2 regions of the Sporosarcina sp. P7 genome follow, and region 1 is predicted to be linked to the other one. Evidence: predicted binding sites of a transcription regulator. Region 1 holds the regulator's gene; the other holds the start of a gene.
What was found. The regulator CtsR, encoded in region 1, represses protease genes until heat stress. The targets are predictions, from matches to a motif close to ATGGTCAATAAAGGTCAAACA.

Region 1 (10,525 bases):
ACGGTTTTTAACACTGCGCAAAATACGATATGTATGGTGACGTTCTCCTTCAAAATACAGTACCGTATCCACCATATGCTCAAGCAATCGTGGTCCTGCAATTTGTCCTTCTTTTGTTACGTGACCTACGAGGAATATGGCAATGTTTTGCGTCTTTGCTATACGCATTAGTTCTGCGGTACATTCACGCACTTGTGATACACTCCCCGGTGCCGATGATACTTCAGGATGGTGAACAGTCTGAATCGAGTCCACAATAACAAATCTCGGCTTCACTTCATCCACCGTTTCATTGATCATTGCAAGATCGGTTTCAGCATAAATGTACAACTCATCTGATTTCACACCTAAACGTTCTGCACGTAACTTTGTTTGCTTAATCGATTCCTCTCCCGATATATATAGTACGCGTTGCTGTTGATTCGCAAGTAATGACGAGACTTGAAGCAACAATGTAGATTTTCCGATTCCCGGATCACCACCAATTAATATGAGCGAGCCAGGAACAATTCCACCTCCAAGCACGCGGTTTAATTCCTTTAACTCCGTTTTAACACGAGGCTCTTCAGCCGTTTCCACCTGACTGATCGGCAAAGCCTTTTGCTTCACTCTCTCCCCATGCTGAAATGCGGCACGCGGTCCTTTTTGCACAATCTCTACTTCTTCGTCCATCGTGTTCCATTCTCCACAACCAGGACAGCGCCCCATCCACTTAGCGGATTCATATCCACAAGAACGGCACATGAATTTAGATTTACGCTTAGCCATATACTCTCTCCTTACTTTAAAATACGAAAAGGACAGCTCGCATCGCTTTTAAAAAACTAAGCGAGCGAGCTATCCGGTTTATCCTATTATTATTTTTCTGCTGCTACTGTTTGTTTCTCCGTACGCACGACAAACTGGTCATTTTCTACATCAATGATTACTTTTTCACCCATCAGAACTTTACCTTCGAGTAATTCTTCAGATAAACGATCTTCTACATGTTTCTGTAATGCACGGCGTAGTGGACGAGCTCCGTATTCAGGATCATATCCCTCATCCGTAATCTTATCTTTAGCAGATTCAGTTAACATCAATTCGATGTCCTGTTCAGCCAAACGTTTTGCCAGCTCATCACTCATCAAGCTAACAATTTCACGCAAGTGCTCTTTCTCCAACGAGTGGAAGACAATCATATCATCTACACGGTTTAAGAACTCTGGTCTAAATGCTTTTTTCAACTCAGCAAGCATTTTCTCTTTCATATCATCATAATCGGATTCGCCATCTTGAATATTAAAGCCAACGTAACGGTTTTTCTTCAATTCCGTGGCCCCTACGTTAGAAGTCATGATGACTACCGTGTTACGGAAATCAACTGTACGTCCTTTAGAATCCGTCAGACGCCCGTCTTCCAATACTTGCAATAAGATATTGAATACATCAGGGTGTGCTTTTTCAATTTCATCAAGTAGTACTACTGAATAAGGCTTACGGCGAACTTTCTCCGTTAACTGACCTCCTTCTTCATAACCAACATATCCCGGAGGTGATCCAACTAAACGAGATGTTGCATGCTTCTCCATGTACTCTGACATGTCGATACGAATCATCGCATCTTCATCACCGAACATTACTTCTGCTAGCGCACGAGCTAGTTCAGTTTTACCTACACCAGTAGGGCCAAGGAAAATGAATGAACCAATTGGACGTTTAGGATCTTTTAACCCCGCACGCGCACGGCGGATTGCTTTGGAAATCGCTACGACAGATTCATTTTGGCCGATGACACGTTCATGTAGAATTTCTTCCATGTTAAGCAATTTAGCAGATTCTGTTTCCGCAATCTTGTCAACGGGAATTCCTGTCCACATCGCCACAACAGAAGCGATATCATTTACTGTCACTTCGGACTCAGTCTGCCCTTGTTTCTCTTTCCAAGCGGATTTCGTTGTTTCCAATTCTTCCTTCATTTTCTGCTCCTTATCCCGATAAGAGGCGGCCTTCTCAAACTCTTGGCTTTGAACGGCTGCATTCTTCTCAGAACGGATCGCTTCAAGCTTCACCTCAAGCTCCTTTAAATTAGGAGGAGTTGTATACGAACGCAAGCGTACTTTCGATCCCGCTTCGTCAATTAAGTCAATCGCTTTATCTGGTAAGAAACGATCCGAGATATAACGATCAGACATCTTCGCCGCGGCTTCAACTGCTTCATCGGTAATCTTTACTCGGTGATGCGCTTCGTACCGGTCACGCAAGCCTTTAATGATCTGAATTGTTTCGTCTACAGTTGGCTCATCGACTTGGATCGGTTGGAAACGTCGTTCAAGCGCTGCATCTTTTTCAATATATTTACGGTATTCGTCAAGTGTTGTAGCACCGATACATTGTAGTTCACCACGTGCAAGTGATGGCTTCAAGATGTTGGATGCATCAATAGCACCTTCTGCTCCACCTGCACCGATCAACGTGTGTAATTCATCGATGAATAATATAATGTTACCCGCTTGACGAATTTCTTCCATTACTTTCTTCATTCTATCTTCAAACTCACCGCGGTATTTCGTGCCCGCAACGACTGTACCCATATCCAGTGTCATCACGCGTTTGTCACGCAAGATTTCAGGTACTTCATTACTTACGACTTGCTGCGCCAAACCTTCCGCAATCGCTGTTTTACCTACACCCGGTTCCCCAATCAGCACAGGGTTGTTTTTCGTACGACGTGCCAATACTTCAATAACACGTGTGATTTCTTTGCTTCGTCCAATAACTGGATCTAATGTACCTTCACGTGCGATCTCAGTTAAATCACGCGCTAAGCCATCTAATGTTGGTGTTGCCGCTGATGCAGAATTCGCTGGGTTCCCAACAGAACTTTCATCATTACCAAGCAATTGAAGTACTTGCTGGCGAGCTTTATTCAAGCTAACACCCGCATTATTCAGAACGCGCGCTGCCACACCTTCCCCTTCTCGAATCAAAGCCAATAAAATATGCTCAGTACCGATATAAGAATGTCCTAATTTACGAGACTCATCAACAGATAATTCGATGACACGTTTTGCGCGTGGAGTATAATGAACGATCGGACCCACATCTTTAGAGCCTACACCCACCAGAATTTCTACTTCTCGTTCAATAGTATCTGCATTCACGCTAATTGCTTCAAGAGCTTTTGCTGCGATGCCGCCACCTTCTCGAATCAATCCGAGTAGAATATGCTCAGTACCAATAGATTCATGTTTTAAACGAATAGCCTCTTCTTGAGCCAGTTGTAAAACTTTTTGTGCACGTTGTGTAAATCGATTAAACATCATATCCATTCCCCTCTTTCCTTCATCAGTGGACTATATTCTATGTTATGCAAAATAACGCATCCTTGCTTTGTTTCCTATAACTATATATATTCATGTCAGTTCGCGATACAACCTAATTCGCATATTGACTTTGACTATCTTTGATTAATTATAAATGCTATGAGACTTTCTTGCAAAAACTTTGCTCATAACGAATCATTGTCTTTTTTTTGTGCAGCAGATCGCACTACACCTAGCCGATCTCGGAATAATTGTGCACGAAGGATATCTCGTTCATCAGATGTTAATTCCGCCTCTGCGTATTGCTGAAGAAAACCTGGTTGCATGAAAATCATCAATTCATTCAAAATGGTCATATCAATATTTTCTATGATACCTAAATCAATACCCAAACGGACGTCAGACAAACATTTTGCCGCTTCCGCTGAAGGTAATATTCGCGAATAGGTCAGGGTACCGAGTGCCCTAAATAACCTATTCTCTAAGTGAACTTCCGATTTAGCCAATAATAATTCACGTGATTTCTTTTCATGCGCTATCAAGCGCTTTGAAATACTCTCCAAGTCTTTGAGGATTTCTTCTTCTGATTTGCCGAGTGTGATTTGATTGGAAACTTGATAAATATTGCCGAGCGCTTCACTGCCCTCTCCATAACTCCCACGTACGACCATTCCAAGTCTAGATATCGCGGGAATAATTCGCTCGATTTGCTTAGTGATCGTCAATGCAGGTAAATGCATCATGACAGATGCGCGCATTCCTGTACCTGTGTTGGAGGGACAACTTGTCAAATAGCCGAATGTTTCATCGAAAGCATAGTTCAGATTCGCTTCCAGTTCGCTATCCACTCGATCAGCCTGTTCATATGCCTGGTCTATTTGAAAACCAGGATATATACATTGAATGCGAATATGATCTTCTTCATTTACCATAATGCTGATCGTTTCGTCTTCCGATAGCAAAACCGACCCATGTTTTTCAGGGTTGATCAACTGTGGACTGACCAAATGTTTCTCGACTAAGATTTGTCTTTCAAGTGGTGACAAATCTTTCATCGCTGTGCCTGTAAAATGGTGATTCTGCATCGGCTTGACTGCATGGTGTAACGCTTCGCTCACGCGGTTTGCGTCTTCCTGTGAAGCACTAATCGGAAATAGATAATCTTGCAAGTTACGGGCTAGCCTGATTCTTGTGGATAAGACAATGTCAGCATGCTCACCTTCCGCCACCATCCAACCTGTCAGTTCTTGTTTGAGAAATTTTTCAAATGACATGTTGATCGTCACCCCCGTCAGACAGCTGCTGTTTCAACTGGTTCGCCTCATCACGCAAAGTTGCCGCTTCTTCAAAATGTTCATTTTCTACGGCTTGCTGCATTTTCGTACGGATATCTTCAAGTTTTCTCTTTAAGGCAAAGCGTTCATTAAGTGAAACCGGAATCTTTCCACGGTGTTGGGTATGTCCATTATGCAATTTGGCAAACAACCTTGGCAGTTGCCCGCTAAATGCTTCGTAACATACAGCACAGCCAAACTTTCCGATGTCAAGGAAACGGTGAAAGGTCAAATTGCAATTCGGACATTTCGGACCATCTGGTAATCTTTCATCGGCTTTTTGTTCTGAAAATAATTCTGAACCGCCCAACCAGTGCGCTAAGAATTGTTGAATGGATAATGGCTCCTGATCCGGACTGAAAGAAAATGTCTGTGAGTAAAATGCACATTTATCACATAAATGGCGCTCTGTTGCATGATTTAAGGTTTCCTGTTTAAACACTACAGTAGCTGGTCGTTCTTTACAGTTTTCACAAAGCATGGAGATTCACCTCATTCTATCTCTTCATAAATTAACGTAACTAACATGGCGCGAAGAATACGTGAACGTAACGCATCCCGCTCAGGCAACATATAACGCAGAGTACCGCGGCTCACCGCAGCAAGCATCAACTTAGCTTCACGTTCTGTAATGACTTCTTCTTCAATTAAACGGATGATGACATCTTCCGCCATAGTAGAAGACGCTTCACTCTCCAAAATCTCCAACGCTTGTTCAAGTAAGTCCTTTCGGGAGTTGGTACGTACCCTATAAATCCGGATGTAGCCCCCGCCCCCTCGCTTAGACTCCACGGCATAGCCTCTTTCGACCGTAAACCGGGTTTTGATTACGTAGTTGATTTGTGATGGTACGCATTGGAACTTCTCGGCAATCTCATTTCTTTTGATTTCAATAGAAGCACTATCTTCCTCTTCTATAATCGACTTCAAATACCCTTCTATAATGTCAGAAATATTACGCATCTCGTCACCTCGCTTCACTCAACCTTCTAGTTGACTTTGACTATCTTTGACTTAATTGTATCGCAGTAATTGGGTGGGATGCAATTCATTTGTTTATATGTATACCTTATTACGTTGAAAGAAAACCTAGTGCTAGGTTGTCACATCTGGCTAATGATTATTCAATTAGTAATGAGACAAAAAATAAAGTGGATAGTTTGGCACCGTTTACTAACGTTCTAGACGGGTATTTTCCGCTTACGGTGTACTACTGTAATCTTTCTAAATGGAATTCTAACTATATTAGTTGAACATAAGAAGTAGTCCGCACAAGGGAACCGTTGATTTCCATTCCAGGCGGACTCGTTCCGCGGGCACGGCCTCAATCTCCTCGTCCGCTACGGGCAAAGACGTGCTCCTAACGCTTCGCTTTTACTCGCAAAAACCGTTCTTCGTTACGGTTTTCGCTACCTGCGGGGCTTTCAGCTTGTGCTGTTCCCGCCGGAGTCGCCGCCTGTAACGAAAATCACTTAGTGTATCCTGAAATCTTTAATTCAACTTATATAAATAAGAAAAGACTGAAGAACAGATCCTTATAGTGGATTGTCTTCAGTCACGGAGTATACAAACATTTTTCTTCTCTTCTATTTACAAAGTGATGGGTTCTTTATTCAAAGGTTCTAAGTCGACTTCGAAGCCCATATCTTCCAGCATTTTTTGATCTTGATCGTTTTCTTGACCGGATGTTGTGAGGTAGTCACCGATAAAGATGGAGTTTGCAGCGTAGAGGCCTAGTGGTTGTAGGCTTCTAAGATTCACTTCACGTCCACCCGAGATGCGGATTTCCTTGCTAGGATTAATGTAGCGGAATAGACACAAGACCTTTAAGCAGTAACGGGGATCCAGTTCTGATGTTCCTTCCAACGGGGTTCCATCCACTGCGTGCAGGAAGTTTACAGGTATCGAGTCTGCGTCCAGTTCACGTAGGCTACGCGCCATGGAGATGATATCTTGTTTTGTTTCACGCATGCCGACGATAACGCCTGAACATGGAGAGATGCCCGCTTCCTTGGCAAGTCCTACAGTATTTACACGATCATCGTATGTATGCGATGTTGTTATACTCTCGTGATGCTCTGCAGATGTGTTCAAGTTGTGGTTATAGCGATCTACTCCTGCCTCTTTCAAACGTGTTGCTTGTCCTGGCTTCAAAATACCTAAACAAGCACATACCGTCATGCCCTTGTGCTTCTCTTTAATCTGTTTAACAGAATCAATCACGATGTCCAGCTCACTGTCACGCGGTCCTCGTCCACTTGCTACGATGCAATAGGTGCCCGCATTATTAGCGGCAGCACGTTCCGCACCTTCTAGTATTTCTTCCGATTTCATCATTGCATACTTTTCAACAGGTGCTTTTGAAATGATGGATTGCGCGCAATACCCACAGTTTTCCGGACATAGTCCCGATTTCGTATTGATAATCATATTCAACTTTACTTTATTGCCGAAGTAATGTGACCGAATCGAGTATGTCGCGTGCAGTAATAATAGTAAATCTTCATCTGGGCTATTTAATATTGCGAGTGATTCCTCATCAGTTAGTACATGGCCTTCGAGTACTTGAGTAGCCAGCCTCTGATAGTTCATTATAACGTCCGCCTCACTTTCAAGTGTTTTGATATTCTAAATGCGAATATGCCTGACAGTACAGCTAGAATTAAATCTTTCGGTAGTGGCGGCATCATCCACAGCCAAGCAATCTTGTAGGTAAACACGTCGGGTGCAGCAGCCCACATCTTGTACGCAAAATACATCCAAGTTGTACCTAGTATATAGTTGACTGCTGTAGCGACAAATGCTGCGATAATAAAAGCAGACAAAGTATGCTTTCGCTCAACAATCTTTCCAGCTACATAAGCAATCAGAATAAATGTGAGTATAAAACCAAACGTTGGACTTAAGATCTGACCGAAGCCTCCTGAAAATTTAGCGAAGACCGGTGCCCCTGCTAGTCCTATTAACATATAGACGGTCATCGATAACGCACCTAGACGACTACCAAGTAATAGCCCTGATAAGATAGCGAAAAAAGTTTGTAATGTGATGGGTACTCCACCAACTACTAAAAACGGCACGAAGGATGTAATATTCGCTCCAATCATCATTAACGCAGCAAACATCCCGCTATATACAATAGTTAGTGCGCTGAATCTACTTACCGGTCGTCTCTCTGTTGCTATTGCCATTACGACACCTCTTTCTAAACTGGTTACCCCATAAATAATATCGGTTAACCTATTTCGTGTCAACACATTTTATTTTTTGGTTAACTCATAAAAGTAGACAAAAAAAGACTGCAGCATACCGCTGACAGCCTACTTCTTCTCATCAATCTGTTCTTCCTTTTCTTTGCGAAACAAAACACTTGAGATTAAACCACTGAATATAGCAGCCCCAATTGTAATGTACACACGCATATCATAAGCAACTTCTTCGTAACTGTTACCTATCATAATCCAAGCAAGTGTACCTACAAGAACAGCGATTGGAAATGAGTATTTAAAGAATCGCATAATTTCTCACCTTTTCGAGTTAATTCATTAATTTTAGCATATATACCGCAATTTCTCTATGCACTAACTCCGCGCTTTGAACTTCACCAAACGTTCACTTGACGATATCCAACAAAGCCGCTATGATGTGGTTAGAATAATCTAAATAATTGAATAAGAAACATATCTTATCAAGAGAAGCCGAGGGACTGGCCCGTCGACGCTTCAGCAACCAGCCATTTAGGCAAGGTGCTACTTCCAGCAGTCTGTCAAATTGACACTCTGAAAAGATGAGAGGGAACTAGTCATTGGGATTACAAAGCCTTCTAATATACTTGAAGGCTTTTTTTGATTAAAAAAGGCTAAAGGGGAGATGGATTTATGTCATTGCTCGAGAAACTACAAACAAATGTCCTAACGGCAGATGGTGCAATGGGGACGATTTTATATTCTTACGGAATTGATTACTGTTATGAAGAACTAAATATAGAAAAGCCTGAAATTATAGAGCAAATTCACCAAGACTACATCTCAGCTGGTGCAGATATAATCCAGACTAACACTTACAGTGCGAACGCAATCAAATTAGCTCGCTACGGCTTAGAAAGTCATGTCACGGATTTCAATAAAGCAGCCATTCAAATTGCCAAACGCGCAGCGGCGCCTGGGGGGCAATTTGTACTTGGAACAATAGGTGGCTTGCGAGGTATACGTAAAAGCGATGCGACATTAGATGAAATTGAAAAAGTCGTACTTGAACAAGCCAATGCATTATTAACAGGTGATCCTGATGGTCTCCTATTGGAGACGTATTATGACTTTGAAGAGTTATCATCGGTAGTTACAACATTAAAGAAAATTACGGATGTTCCATTGATTGCACAAGTTTCTATGCATGATCCCGGTGTATTACAGAACGGACTTTCATTAAACGATGCACTTCATCAGCTCGAGTCTCTTGGGGCAGATATCGTAGGCGTTAACTGTCGATTAGGTCCTTACCACACGATTCAAGCATTCGATAATGTGACATTACCAGAGAAAGCATTTTTATCCGCATATCCAAACGCCAGTCTATTAGATGTAGAAGATGGACGTATTGTTTATGAATCAGAGGCAGAATACTTTGGACGCGCTGCTGTATTACTTCGTGATCAAGGCGTTCGATTGATTGGAGGATGTTGCGGGACAACACCTAAGCATATTAAAGCGGCGAAAACACAGTTAGCGCGACTGACACCTATCACGGAAAAGGTCGTACAACCGGCGAAACCTATCGTGATTCATGAAGCGGATCCGGCAAAACATCAACCTCTTCACGAAAAAGCGAAAACAGAGCGTACGGTAATTGTAGAACTAGATACACCGCGCCACTTGGAAACAGAAGATTATATCAAAGGTGCAAATTTGTTATATGACGCGGGAGTTGACGCTATAACAATGGCAGATAATTCACTTGCTTCTCCACGCATCAGCAACATGGCGATGGGCTCGATCGTCAAGATGCAACATAATATCCGCCCGCTTGTACATTTAACGTGTCGCGATCACAATCTCATTGGCTTACAATCACATTTGATGGGGCTTGATGCATTAGGCATTCACGATATCCTAGCCGTGACAGGCGACCCGACAAAGGTTGGGGACTTCCCCGGTGCTACAAGCGTCTACGATGTATCTAGCATGGAGTTATTGCAGTTAATTAAGAAATTGAATGAAGGGATTTCATTCTCCGGTAAGCCATTGCGCAAGAAAGCCAGCTTCTCTATTTCAGCAGCTTTCAATCCGAACGTCCGCGTCATCGATCGTGCTGTACAACGGCTCGAGAAGAAGATTGAAGCGGGTGCAGACTATTTCATCACTCAGCCAGTTTACACGAAAGAAAAGATTATCGATGTATATGAAGCAACAAAACACCTGGATACACCGATCTTTATTGGGATCATGCCATTGACGAATATACGAAATGCAGAGTTCCTGCATCATGAAGTACCGGGTATCAAGCTTTCAGAAGATGTGTTAGAAAGAATGCGGGAATGCGGAGATGACCGTGAAAAATCAACTGAAACAGGGCTTGAAATTGCAAAAGAATTGATAGATACAGCGGCTCAGTATTTTAATGGACTGTATCTCATCACACCATTCCTGCGTTACGATATGACATTAGAGTTGTATGAATATATTAAGAAAATAGACCAGCAGAAGGAGAGGGAATTAACACATGCAGAGACATCCTATTGAAGAACAACTAGATAAAAGAATCCTTATCATTGATGGTGCGATGGGGACGATGCTGCAAGCGGAAGATTTCTCAACGGAAGACTTCGGCGGAGAAGAATACGATGGATGTAATGAATACATGAGTGTGTTACGCCCTGACGTTTTGGAG
Region 2 (10,525 bases), on a different contig from region 1:
AACTTGGCAGTGTTCTTTTATTACAATCGGGATGAAGAGCGTCTGAACAGCATGATGGAACTGTTGTCGAAGATTAAACCGTATCAATTCGAACAGCGCTATAAATTAGGAGCGACATTTGCGCTGACAGGTCGTTATGAAGAAGCGTATCACTGGCTTCGCAGTCTACAAAAACGCGGATTTGAAGGTGATGTCGGATACTACTTCTGGCTGGCGAATGCTGCATACTTTACAGGTCACCGAAAAGTAGCGGAGCAGGCAAATGAAGCCTTGCTGAAATTGGACCCTACTAAAGAAGGATTTGAACCATGGAAATCATTGGACGAAGAGGTGGACGTGGATTCTTACGAAGAGGATGTTCCGTTTTTAATTGAAAAGATTTCGAGTCCTTATCGCAGTGAGCGAATGTTCGGCTTATATGTAGTGGGAAAGTCGTCACATTTACAGGAAATCCTTTCGCATCCAGGATATATAGACGTTGAAAAATTGACTGCTGCGGAACAGTTGTTTTTAGCGCATAGCCTGAGTTATTCATTCCAAGTGACGAATCCATTCGAAAAGGCTTTGAAAAAAGCGCTAGCTATTTGTGATCTATTGTATGAAGAGTATAAACCGCTTGATGAGCGAAGTGTACAATTCTTTCAAATGTGGTTTACGTTATGTGAACATGCACTTGAACAGAAATATATGTTCAGTAACGTGCATGCACTTGCTGCTGCGGCAGATTATATGTTCCAATCATCGCATGACAAAAAAGTGACAAAGAAATCTGTAGCAGAAAACTATAACGTATCCGTTTCAACGCTATCCAAGTATATTCAGGAATTGCTTCAATTTCTGCCTTATACAGAAGAATAACTACTTACAGAAGTTGCATTTAAGTTGAAATTCGAGTGTGTTTCTCGTACGATTTTATATAGCGATAGTTTTATCTGCCAGTCAGATGAAATTTTTGACGAAGTGAATAACACCAAATAAGGTGCATATTTTGAAGGAGGAAAACGACTATGACGACGGAAGAAAAGATTTATGACGTAATCATCGTGGGTGCAGGACCAGCAGGTATGACAGCGGCTGTCTATACATCACGAGGAAATATGTCTACATTGATGTTAGAAAGAGGCGTGCCAGGCGGTCAAATGGCTAACACAGAAGAAATAGAGAACTATCCTGGATTTGAGAGTATTTTAGGTCCAGATCTCTCCACAAAAATGTTCGATCATGCGAAACGTTTTGGTGCAGAATATGCTTACGGTGACGTAACGAAAATCGAAGACGGCCGCGAATTCAAAACAATTTATGTGGGTGAGAAACAATATAAAGCACGTGCGATCATCTTGGCAACAGGTGCTGAATACCGCAAGATAGGCGTTCCGGGCGAAGAAGAATTGACTGGTCGTGGTGTGAGTTATTGTGCGGTATGTGACGGAGCATTCTTCCGTAATAAAGATATCGTCGTAATTGGCGGCGGTGACTCGGCGGTAGAAGAAGGTTCATACTTAACACGTTTTGCTAACAAGGTAACAATCATCCACCGTCGTGATACATTGCGTGCACAAAAAATTGTACAAGAGCGTGCATTCGCAAATGAGAAGATTGATTTCATTTGGAATTCAACGGTTAAGCAAGTGAATGAAAAGGATGGTAAGATTGGTTCCTTGACGCTCGTCTCAACTGAAGACGGTTCTGAACGCGAAATGGAAACGGAAGGTATGTTCGTTTATATAGGATTGGATCCCATAACAGGGCCTTTCAAAGATCTAGGCATTTTGGATGAAAACGGCTATATCGAAACGAATGATATTATGGAAACAAAAATTCCTGGTATTTTTGCTGCTGGCGATGTGCGGGAGAAATTATTACGCCAAGTCGTGACGGCTACAGGAGACGGCAGTATTGCAGCTCAAGCAGCTCAGAAGTATATTGAAGAGTTGGCGGAAGAAGTAGAAGCAAAGGCATAAACGATCGTTGAAATTGTAACGTGTGTGTAATCGTCTTGCAATATAAGAGAGGGATAATAGAAAAAGAAAGACACCCCCTTTCATAATATAGCAACTTTGTGGCTATTTACGGTATAAACTTCCGTGAATAGCCGTCTTTTTTTTTCGTTTTCAATGAAAGCGTTGTATACTATACATACATACTTGAAAAGTGGGGAACTACATATGCAAAAAATTGCTAACTTGCTCGTGGTGAAAGACGGTCAAGTCCTATTACTAAAGAAGCCGAGGCGTGGATGGTATGTGGCACCGGGAGGGAAAATAGACGAAGGTGAATCGGTCTATGAAGCAGCTCATCGTGAATTTCTCGAAGAAACCGGTGCGCAGGCAATCTCGCCACATGTAAAAGGCATATATACGATGATGATTATGGACGATGAGGGAAAAGAATTATTGAACGAATGGTTACTCTTCACATTTGTCGCACATGATTATTCCGGAGAATTGATGAAGACAACTATCGAAGGTGAATTAGAATGGCATCCGATAGAAAGTTTGCATACACTGCCAATGGCGGAAGGTGATCGCAAGAATTTGCTCTTTGCAGTGAATCAGCAAGGCATGCAGTATGGAACATTCTATTATACAGAGCAATTCCGCCTCTTGCGGGAATCACTTCAACAATCAATGGAAGGTGAATAATATTTATGGATCAACCACAAGTGGTAAATGAATATGAAGTGGTAATTATTACGGGTATGTCAGGTGCAGGCAAGACAGTCGCTATGCAATGCTTTGAAGACATGGGATTCTATTGTATCGACAATTTGCCACCCGAACTATTTGTAACATTCCTCGATTTGATGATGAAGTCGAATAATCAGATGAGACGTATTGCCGCAGTGATGGATACGCGCGGCGGAAGTTTATTTGATTCCATGATTACAGCACTCGAAGGATTATTCAAGATGGAAGATGTCAAAACCAGTTTGTTGTTCCTGGATTCAGATGATGAAGCTCTTGTGAAACGTTATAAAGAAACGCGCAGATCACACCCATTATCGGAAGGTGGCGTGTTACTCGAAGGGATTCGCAAAGAGCGTCATTTACTGACTGAAATAAAAGGTCTTTCACGTTCTATTATTGATACATCGAAATTAAAGCCCAAGGACTTACGGGAAAAAATCACACGTGAGTTTTCCGAAGCAGGCGAGCCGAACTTTACCTTGAATTTTGTATCATTTGGTTTCAAGCATGGGATGCCGATTGATGCAGATGTAGTATTCGACGTACGATTTTTACCGAACCCGTTTTACTTGGAAGAATTACGTCCGTTGACAGGTTTGAATCATGAAGTATCGGATTATGTATTGAAATGGGCGGACACGAAAGAATTAATTGAGAAACTAACGGACTTATTCAAGTTCTTAATTCCACAGTATAAACAAGAAGGAAAAGGTCAGGCAGTCATCGCGTTCGGTTGTACAGGTGGTCAACACCGTTCTGTTACACTCGCTGAATACTTTACTGGCGTTTTTAAAGGCGATTACCCAACACATGTATCGCATCGGGATGTTGAAAAAAGAAAGGGTTGACATAATATGCAATCCACTACGAGGAAACGCGTTGTTGTGTTCGGAGGCGGTACAGGATTATCTAATATCCTTCGCGGTTTAAAGCGTTATCCAATCGAATTGACAGCTATTGTGACAGTGGCGGATGATGGGGGAAGTTCAGGTCGTTTATTTGACCAGTACAACGTCCCGCCGCCTGGCGATATAAGACAGGTTATGGCAGCGCTTTCAGATGTTGAGCCCATGATCGAAAAAATGTTCCAGCATCGCTTTGAGGGATCAGATGGTTTGAAGGGACATTCTCTTGGGAATTTAATGCTTACGGCCTTGACAACTATTACTGGCGATTTTGCCCGTGCAGTCGAGCAGATGGGCGCTGTTCTAAATATTAAAGGAACAGTATTACCTGCAGCAAATCAGCGAATTACCTTGCATGCAGAGCTTGAAGATGGTTCAATCATTACAGGCGAATCGAAAATTCCTCTCTATGGAAGGAAAATCCGTAACGTTTTCATCACGCCTCAGGATGTAAAACCATTACCAGAAACAGCCGATACGATAAAAAATGCAGATTTAATCGTATTTGGACCGGGAAGCTTGTATACTAGTACTTTGCCAACACTTTTAGTGCAGGACATTCGCGAAGCGATTCTCGAAAGTGCTGCAAAAAAGGTCTATGTTGGTAACTTAACTACACAACGTGGCGAAACGTATCGATATACTGCTTCTGAGCATGTTCAGGCACTCTATGATCATGCGGGAGAACCGTTTCTTGATGCAGTTCTAGTGAATAATGTAGAAGCGTTCAGACGTATGCATAATCTGTTTGAAAATGAAGAGCCTTGGCTTGTGGAGAATGATTTGGAGGTCCTGCAAGCGCTAGTGCCTGAAGTATTTGTGCAAGAGATTGCGTCCCTTATCGATGGGACGGTTATGCATAAAACAATGGAAGTGTCAGATATGTTGATGCGTTATATAGAGAGAACGTAGAAGGCGGATAGATGTGAAAATCGCCGAAGAGGGGGAATATCATGTCTTTTGCATCCAAAACAAAAAAAGAATTGACGCAGATTGAAACGGATGATTGTTGTACGAAAGCAGAAATTGCGGCATTCATCCGTATGAATGGTGTTATGTCTTTTTCAAATAAACAACTTAGTCTTGATGTTCAAACGGAAAATGCCTCTATTGCGCGTCGTTTGTATTCGAATGTGAAGGCGTTGTATCCATATAAAGTGGAATTGCTTGTACGGAAAAAAATGCGTTTAAAGAAAAACAATGTCTATATTTGCCGTATCCGTGATGGAGCCAAGCACTTACTGGAAGAATTATCAATTATGACACATGACTTCCAAATGATTAACACGATCGATCCACAGCTAATTGAAAAAGACTGCTGTGCACGCGCATACTTACGGGGAGCTTTCCTGGCAGGAGGTTCCGTTAATAATCCCGAGACGTCTTCTTATCACTTGGAAGTCTTCTCAAGCTATCAAGAACATAGTCAATCACTTGTTGAGTTGATGAACCATTTTCATTTGAACGCAAAATCTATTGAACGCAAAAAAGGATTTATCGCGTATCTGAAAGAAGCAGAAAAAATATCCGATTTCCTGGGCATCATTGGTGCACATGTATCCCTTATGAAGTTTGAGGATGTGCGAATCATGCGAGATATGCGCAACAGTGTGAATCGGCTAGTGAATTGTGAAACCGCTAATCTGAATAAAACGATTGGTGCAGCACAAAGGCAAGTAGAAAATATTAAATTGATTGAGCGCACGATTGGTTTAGATCAATTACCGGAACGTCTACAAGAGATTGCTCAATTACGTGTTACTCATCAAGATGTGACGCTAAAAGAGCTAGGCGAGCTAGTAACGGGTACACCGGTTAGTAAATCGGGTGTCAATCATCGTTTGCGTAAGATTGAAGAAATCGCAGATCGATTACGGTAAATTATTAGTAGATCCTTCTTAAGAAGAGGAAGAAAAGGAGCACACAATATGGTAGAAAAAACAGTGAAAGTAGGAATTAAACCTGGTTTGCAAGCGAGACAGGCGGCGTTATTTGTGCAGGAGGCCAATAAGTATTCGGCTGATATTTATTTGAAGAAGGATAATCGTCAAGTGAATGCAAAGAGTATCATGGGGATTATGAGTTTGGCGATTGCGAAGGGGACGGAGATCACGTTGATTACGGACGGGATTGATGAGGATTTGGCTCTTCAGAATTTGGCTGACATAGTGGAAGAGGAGCAGTAAGATGATTTGATTAGGTGACGGTAACCTGTAGTTGGGTTTCGTTACCTTTTTTATTTTTTTACGTAGTGAGGGGGAAGGCGCAGTTGATCTGCGTTCCAGGCGGACGCTTTCCTGCGGGCATGGCTTGAGCTTCCTCGTCCGCTTCGCTACCTGCGGGATCTCAAGGCACATGCTATTCCCGCGGGAGTCGCCGCCTTCCACTCCGATCAACTGGTGTCGCTTTTTAGGAGTTGGAATGCTGATGCATTTATACGGAAAGATTAGACCGAAATCCAAACCCAAATCCAAATAAAAAAGGTTGTCACGGAAGGCCATTTGGCGTTCCGGACAACCTATAGTGATTATTTCTTTTCGATTTCGCTGCGTTCTAGAACGTGGTCGACTAGGCCGTATTCTTTAGCGCGTTCGGCAGTCATGAAGTTATCGCGGTCTGTGTCTTTTGCGATGACGTCGATTGGCTGACCCGTGCGATCTGAAAGGATTTGGTTTAGTTTTTCACGTAGGTGTAAGATGCGTTTTGCGGCAATTTCGATTTCAGTTGCCTGACCTTGTGCGCCACCTAGTGGTTGGTGAATCATTACTTCTGCGTTTGGCAAAGCGTAACGTTTACCTTCTGTACCAGCAGTTAGCAAGAATGCACCCATAGATGCTGCCATACCTACACAGATTGTGCGGATGTCTGGCTTGATGTATTGCATTGTATCGTAGATTGCCATACCCGCTGTGATACTTCCACCTGGGCTGTTAATGTAAATGGAGATATCTTTTTCTGGATCTTCAGCTTCCAAGAATAGCAGTTGTGCAACGATGGAGTTTGCCACGTTGTCGTCAATGCCGCTCCCCAACATGATAATACGGTCTTTTAATAGACGAGAGTAGATGTCGTACGCTCGCTCACCACGATTTGTTTGTTCAATAACTGTAGGAATTAGATTCAATTAGACTTCCTCCTTTAATCACTTCATAATATTCGTTCGGTTGAAATCATTTCGTATTTCAACTATAACTGTATTTTACCTATTAAGGTCAACAAAGGTCAAATCATTTGCCTTAAAAATACACATTGCTTTTCATTATATTCTACGATATAATGGAAGATGTCTCTTACAGAAGAAAAGCTTTTTTCTGTAGTTGAGTAATTATAGTTAAAGCTTGATACTACACGTTTAGTCCTCGTGGTGCAATGGATAGCACGCAAGCCTCCGAAGCTTGAAATGTGGGTTCGACTCCCGCCGAGGGCATCATAGTGAAGCGTTTGAACAGTTCGCATTTTGCGATTATGCTCAAACGCTTTTTTTATGCTCGAATTTCTATTGCTCTCGGCTTTCTATTCTTATTTTCCCCGTCTGGCACTTCTTTTAAACTTCGTTGCTAAATATCCCTTGGCAGTCTTTGGTTTCGTATAAGTATTCACGAATCGCTTGGCTTTGCGAACGCTGGCTGTTTGGCTAAATCCGGAATATAGGACGCCGGTTACCGGTGTCCTACACAGCCGTTTCCACTTTTTTATCCGAGACGAAGTGCTCTTTTTCAACGAGGAATGAAACGAGTAAACTACCAACGATTGCCCATAAAGGTGCGCTGATGTTCAGGAAGCTAATATCTGACATACCGATGATTAAAGAAAAGAATGCGCCCATCTGGAAATTGTTTGGTGAGAAGGCTTTCTTCAGTGAATTCATGAGAACGCCGAGCATAGCAAGTCCAGCGATGACACTGACAATTACTCCTGGCATGGCGATGACAAGAGGAACAACCGCCGCTGCAAACAGCCCGAACGTTGAGAACAGGACGCCGCATACTACCGAAGCCACGTACCGGCTCTCTTTTCCTCCCACATCATCAGCAGAACAAATGGCTGTCATAGGGCCTGCGATGTTGATGGCATGCGCTCCAAAGAAAGAGCCAATCAAACCAATAACAGAACCATGAATCGCCATCATATTATTCGGAGGCTTATAACCCTGAGCTGTCAGTACGCCGGATGCCTGGGCATTTTCTGTACAGATAATCAGCAGAGCAAGCGGTATGCCAATAGACAAAATAGCGTTTAAGTTGAAGCTGGGCATAATGAGCTGCGGCAATATAAATGTACTGGTAATGTCTTGCAATTGAAACTCTTTCATAAAGATAGCCAATGTAACAGCGATCAGAAGCGCTAGTAAAACCGGTGGGAATTTCTTCAAAAAGCGTGTTGACAGTAAAAATACCAAAATAGTAGAGCCTGCCAATAGTGGGGAAACCGTGACGGAGGTAATCATTTCTGTGGAAAAACGGATCATGACACCGACAATCATCCCCATGACGATTGGCACTGGTATCCACTTCATCACTTTGTCGATTATGCCCGATGAACCTAGAATGATTACTAACACATGCGCCACTAAATAAGCCCCGATGGCTTCTTGAAGAGAGAAATGGGTTAAAGATCCAGCAACTAATACTGCACCGGCAATGGAGTGGGCGCCTGCGATAGGCTGACGATATCGTAATGAGAGAAAAATACCGAGCAATCCACTGAAAAAATAAACGGCAAATATCCAACTTATGGTCTCGCTATAAGATAAGCCACCGCTTGTTGCGCCACCAATGATGATTAAAGCTGGACCTGTGCAACCGAAGATTGCTGCCACCAACCCTGCGCTGATGGTATTTAAGTTTGTGTGATTACCCAGATCTTTCAAGTGCGCACGCAGAGTAGTTATTTTCACATATCCCAGCCTCCCAGCTATAAATCTGCGTTTCTATTTCCACGGTAAAATGGTGCAGATGCTGCCTCGCCATGGAAACGAAAAGAATTCCTGGAAACAGTCTTTCTGCAGTAGATTAATTATTTAGAAATATAAGCGCTTACATTTATGGCTTAATTACATGTTACTTCCATTTCATGGTTGATGATGGAGTATATAATTTTCTTGACAGGCGCAGCAATTATAGAGCTTTTTCTGTACTGCACATAGACTCTGTTCGGGATATTAGAGATATCTTCAATACTTTTGACGATTATATCATTTTTATTTAATCTATGGATTCCAAGAGATGGTGTAATACCGACTCCTATTCCACTTTCGATAATCGTTATCAGCATTTCGTTATTGTCCACATCAATTCGTTTAATATCGGGAACACCGACCAACTTCTGATCAATTTCTTTCCAGAGATTGGATTTTCGCCTGTAACTGATCAGTGTTTCACCTTCTAGGTCACCGATTGCGAGTACATCCTTATCAGCCAGATGATGATCTTTTCCTAGAACAACGACTAAATTATTATCAAAAAGATATTCCGTTATGATTTCTGGGCGGTGGGCGCTAACGTTTCGGGTGAATACTAAATCCAATTCACCTGATAAAATCTGTTCGTTCAGACTGCAGGAATCTTCACCTTCAATTATTGTAATATTTAAGTTTTCAATCGTAATGATTGCGTTCAGGAGTTCGGTCATAAAGGAATAGGAATAACCGGGTGAAAAACCAATTCTGATTTCAGGGAAGTTGGAATGCTTTGTTACTTCTTTTGAATGGTTCATATACGTTAATATGTTCGTTGCATATTCAAAAAAAACCGTGCCTTCTTTTGTCGGAACAATCTTCCGGCCGACTCGTTCAAATAACGAGCAGGACAACTCGAGCTCCAGATTCTTTATCCGGGCTGTGACTGTAGGCTGTGTAACATTTAGCAAATTTGCTGTTTTTGAATAGCTCTTCTGTTCCACGATAGTCAAAAAAGTTTCCAGCTGAGTTTTATCCAATTGCTTACCCCCTATGCAGATAATAAGATGGAATTTATTCCAAATTGGTAATTATTCAATAAGTATAGCACTAGATTTAAAGCTGTCAAAAACATTTTTCAGTCGTAATACCCAAATGATTTTTTCCTTCATCTATAGAGCAGAAACTAAATCTACCAAATATCTTTACTGTAAGGGTCTGGAAAAGTTGAACACATAGTAAGGCGTGAAGACACCGGAAAATCCGTATAGAAAAAATCTTCAGAATAGTACAAATGACAAATTATATTCGATTGGTGTTATCTATTTTCACATCTTATACTGAGAGTAAGTTAAGTTCATTGAACTGACACAATTACAAGTTTACTTGGGAAACAAGTTTGAGGCGCTTTACTCAAAACGTGGAAATCCAGCGGAAGGGAAATTGTTTCTTGTCGAAAAATGTATGCGGTTACAATCCGTGGTTTAAAATGGATCATTATTCTTTCAGGAAACTGAGCACTCAAACAGGTGTTTTTCATTTCACTAATTCGTCCATCACAATTGTGTTAGTGATTGGAGTGGTAAAACGTTCCACGCAGTATAGAAAGTACTCAATGAATGATAACTGGACACTGTATACAGCGAAGAGTCAACTTTTAGTGACTAACTGTAGGATATGAAAAAAATACTGAATTTCATTTGACTACCGGATCAAAAATGTATGGTTTTCACAAATCGAAGGAGATGACTGAAATTATGGCTAGTCAGCAGCAGGAATCACTTTTAGAAGGCAAGGTTGCAATTGTGACAGGTTCTTCGAGAGGCATCGGGAAAGCGATTGCAATCGGACTTGCACAGCAGGGAGCGAATGTATTAGTAACTGGAACAAATCCTGAACGTACAAAAGCCGTTTCAGAGGAGATTACCAAGGAGACGGGTCAGCAATCGGATTATTATATCGGTGATCTATCCAAGGAAGAGAATGTCGCGGAAATGACTGACAAGGCGATTCAAAACTGGAAGAAGATAGATATC

Region 2: clpP (ATP-dependent Clp endopeptidase proteolytic subunit ClpP) is a predicted target of CtsR. The motif match lies at 6,801-6,821, and genes of this name have one in related genera.

Annotation. Positions count from the first base shown of each region.
Region 1 is NZ_PDZF01000001.1:272,163-282,687, forward strand. It holds gene radA (DNA repair protein RadA) at 1-768, opposite strand, end outside; gene CSV60_RS01525 (ATP-dependent Clp protease ATP-binding subunit) at 858-3,305, opposite strand; gene mcsB (protein-arginine kinase McsB) at 3,491-4,579, opposite strand; gene CSV60_RS01535 (UvrB/UvrC motif-containing protein) at 4,569-5,120, opposite strand; gene CSV60_RS01540 (CtsR family transcriptional regulator) at 5,132-5,602, opposite strand; gene bioB (biotin synthase BioB) at 6,230-7,231, opposite strand; gene CSV60_RS01550 (biotin transporter BioY) at 7,231-7,830, opposite strand; gene CSV60_RS01555 (hypothetical protein) at 7,960-8,157, opposite strand; SAM riboswitch class I at 8,322-8,433, shown strand; gene CSV60_RS01560 (bifunctional homocysteine S-methyltransferase/methylenetetrahydrofolate reductase) at 8,518-10,377, shown strand; gene metH (methionine synthase) at 10,358-10,525, shown strand, end outside.
Region 2 is NZ_PDZF01000011.1:45,562-56,086, forward strand. It holds gene CSV60_RS11570 (tetratricopeptide repeat protein) at 1-858, shown strand, start outside; gene trxB (thioredoxin-disulfide reductase) at 1,008-1,961, shown strand; gene CSV60_RS11580 (8-oxo-dGTP diphosphatase) at 2,166-2,642, shown strand; gene rapZ (RNase adapter RapZ) at 2,648-3,535, shown strand; gene CSV60_RS11590 (gluconeogenesis factor YvcK family protein) at 3,542-4,504, shown strand; gene whiA (DNA-binding protein WhiA) at 4,546-5,472, shown strand; gene CSV60_RS11600 (HPr family phosphocarrier protein) at 5,521-5,778, shown strand; gene clpP (ATP-dependent Clp endopeptidase proteolytic subunit ClpP) at 6,120-6,716, opposite strand; tRNA gene CSV60_RS11610 (tRNA-Arg) at 6,948-7,019, shown strand; gene CSV60_RS11615 (benzoate/H(+) symporter BenE family transporter) at 7,263-8,489, opposite strand; gene CSV60_RS11620 (LysR family transcriptional regulator) at 8,642-9,529, opposite strand; gene CSV60_RS11625 (SDR family NAD(P)-dependent oxidoreductase) at 10,247-10,525, shown strand, end outside.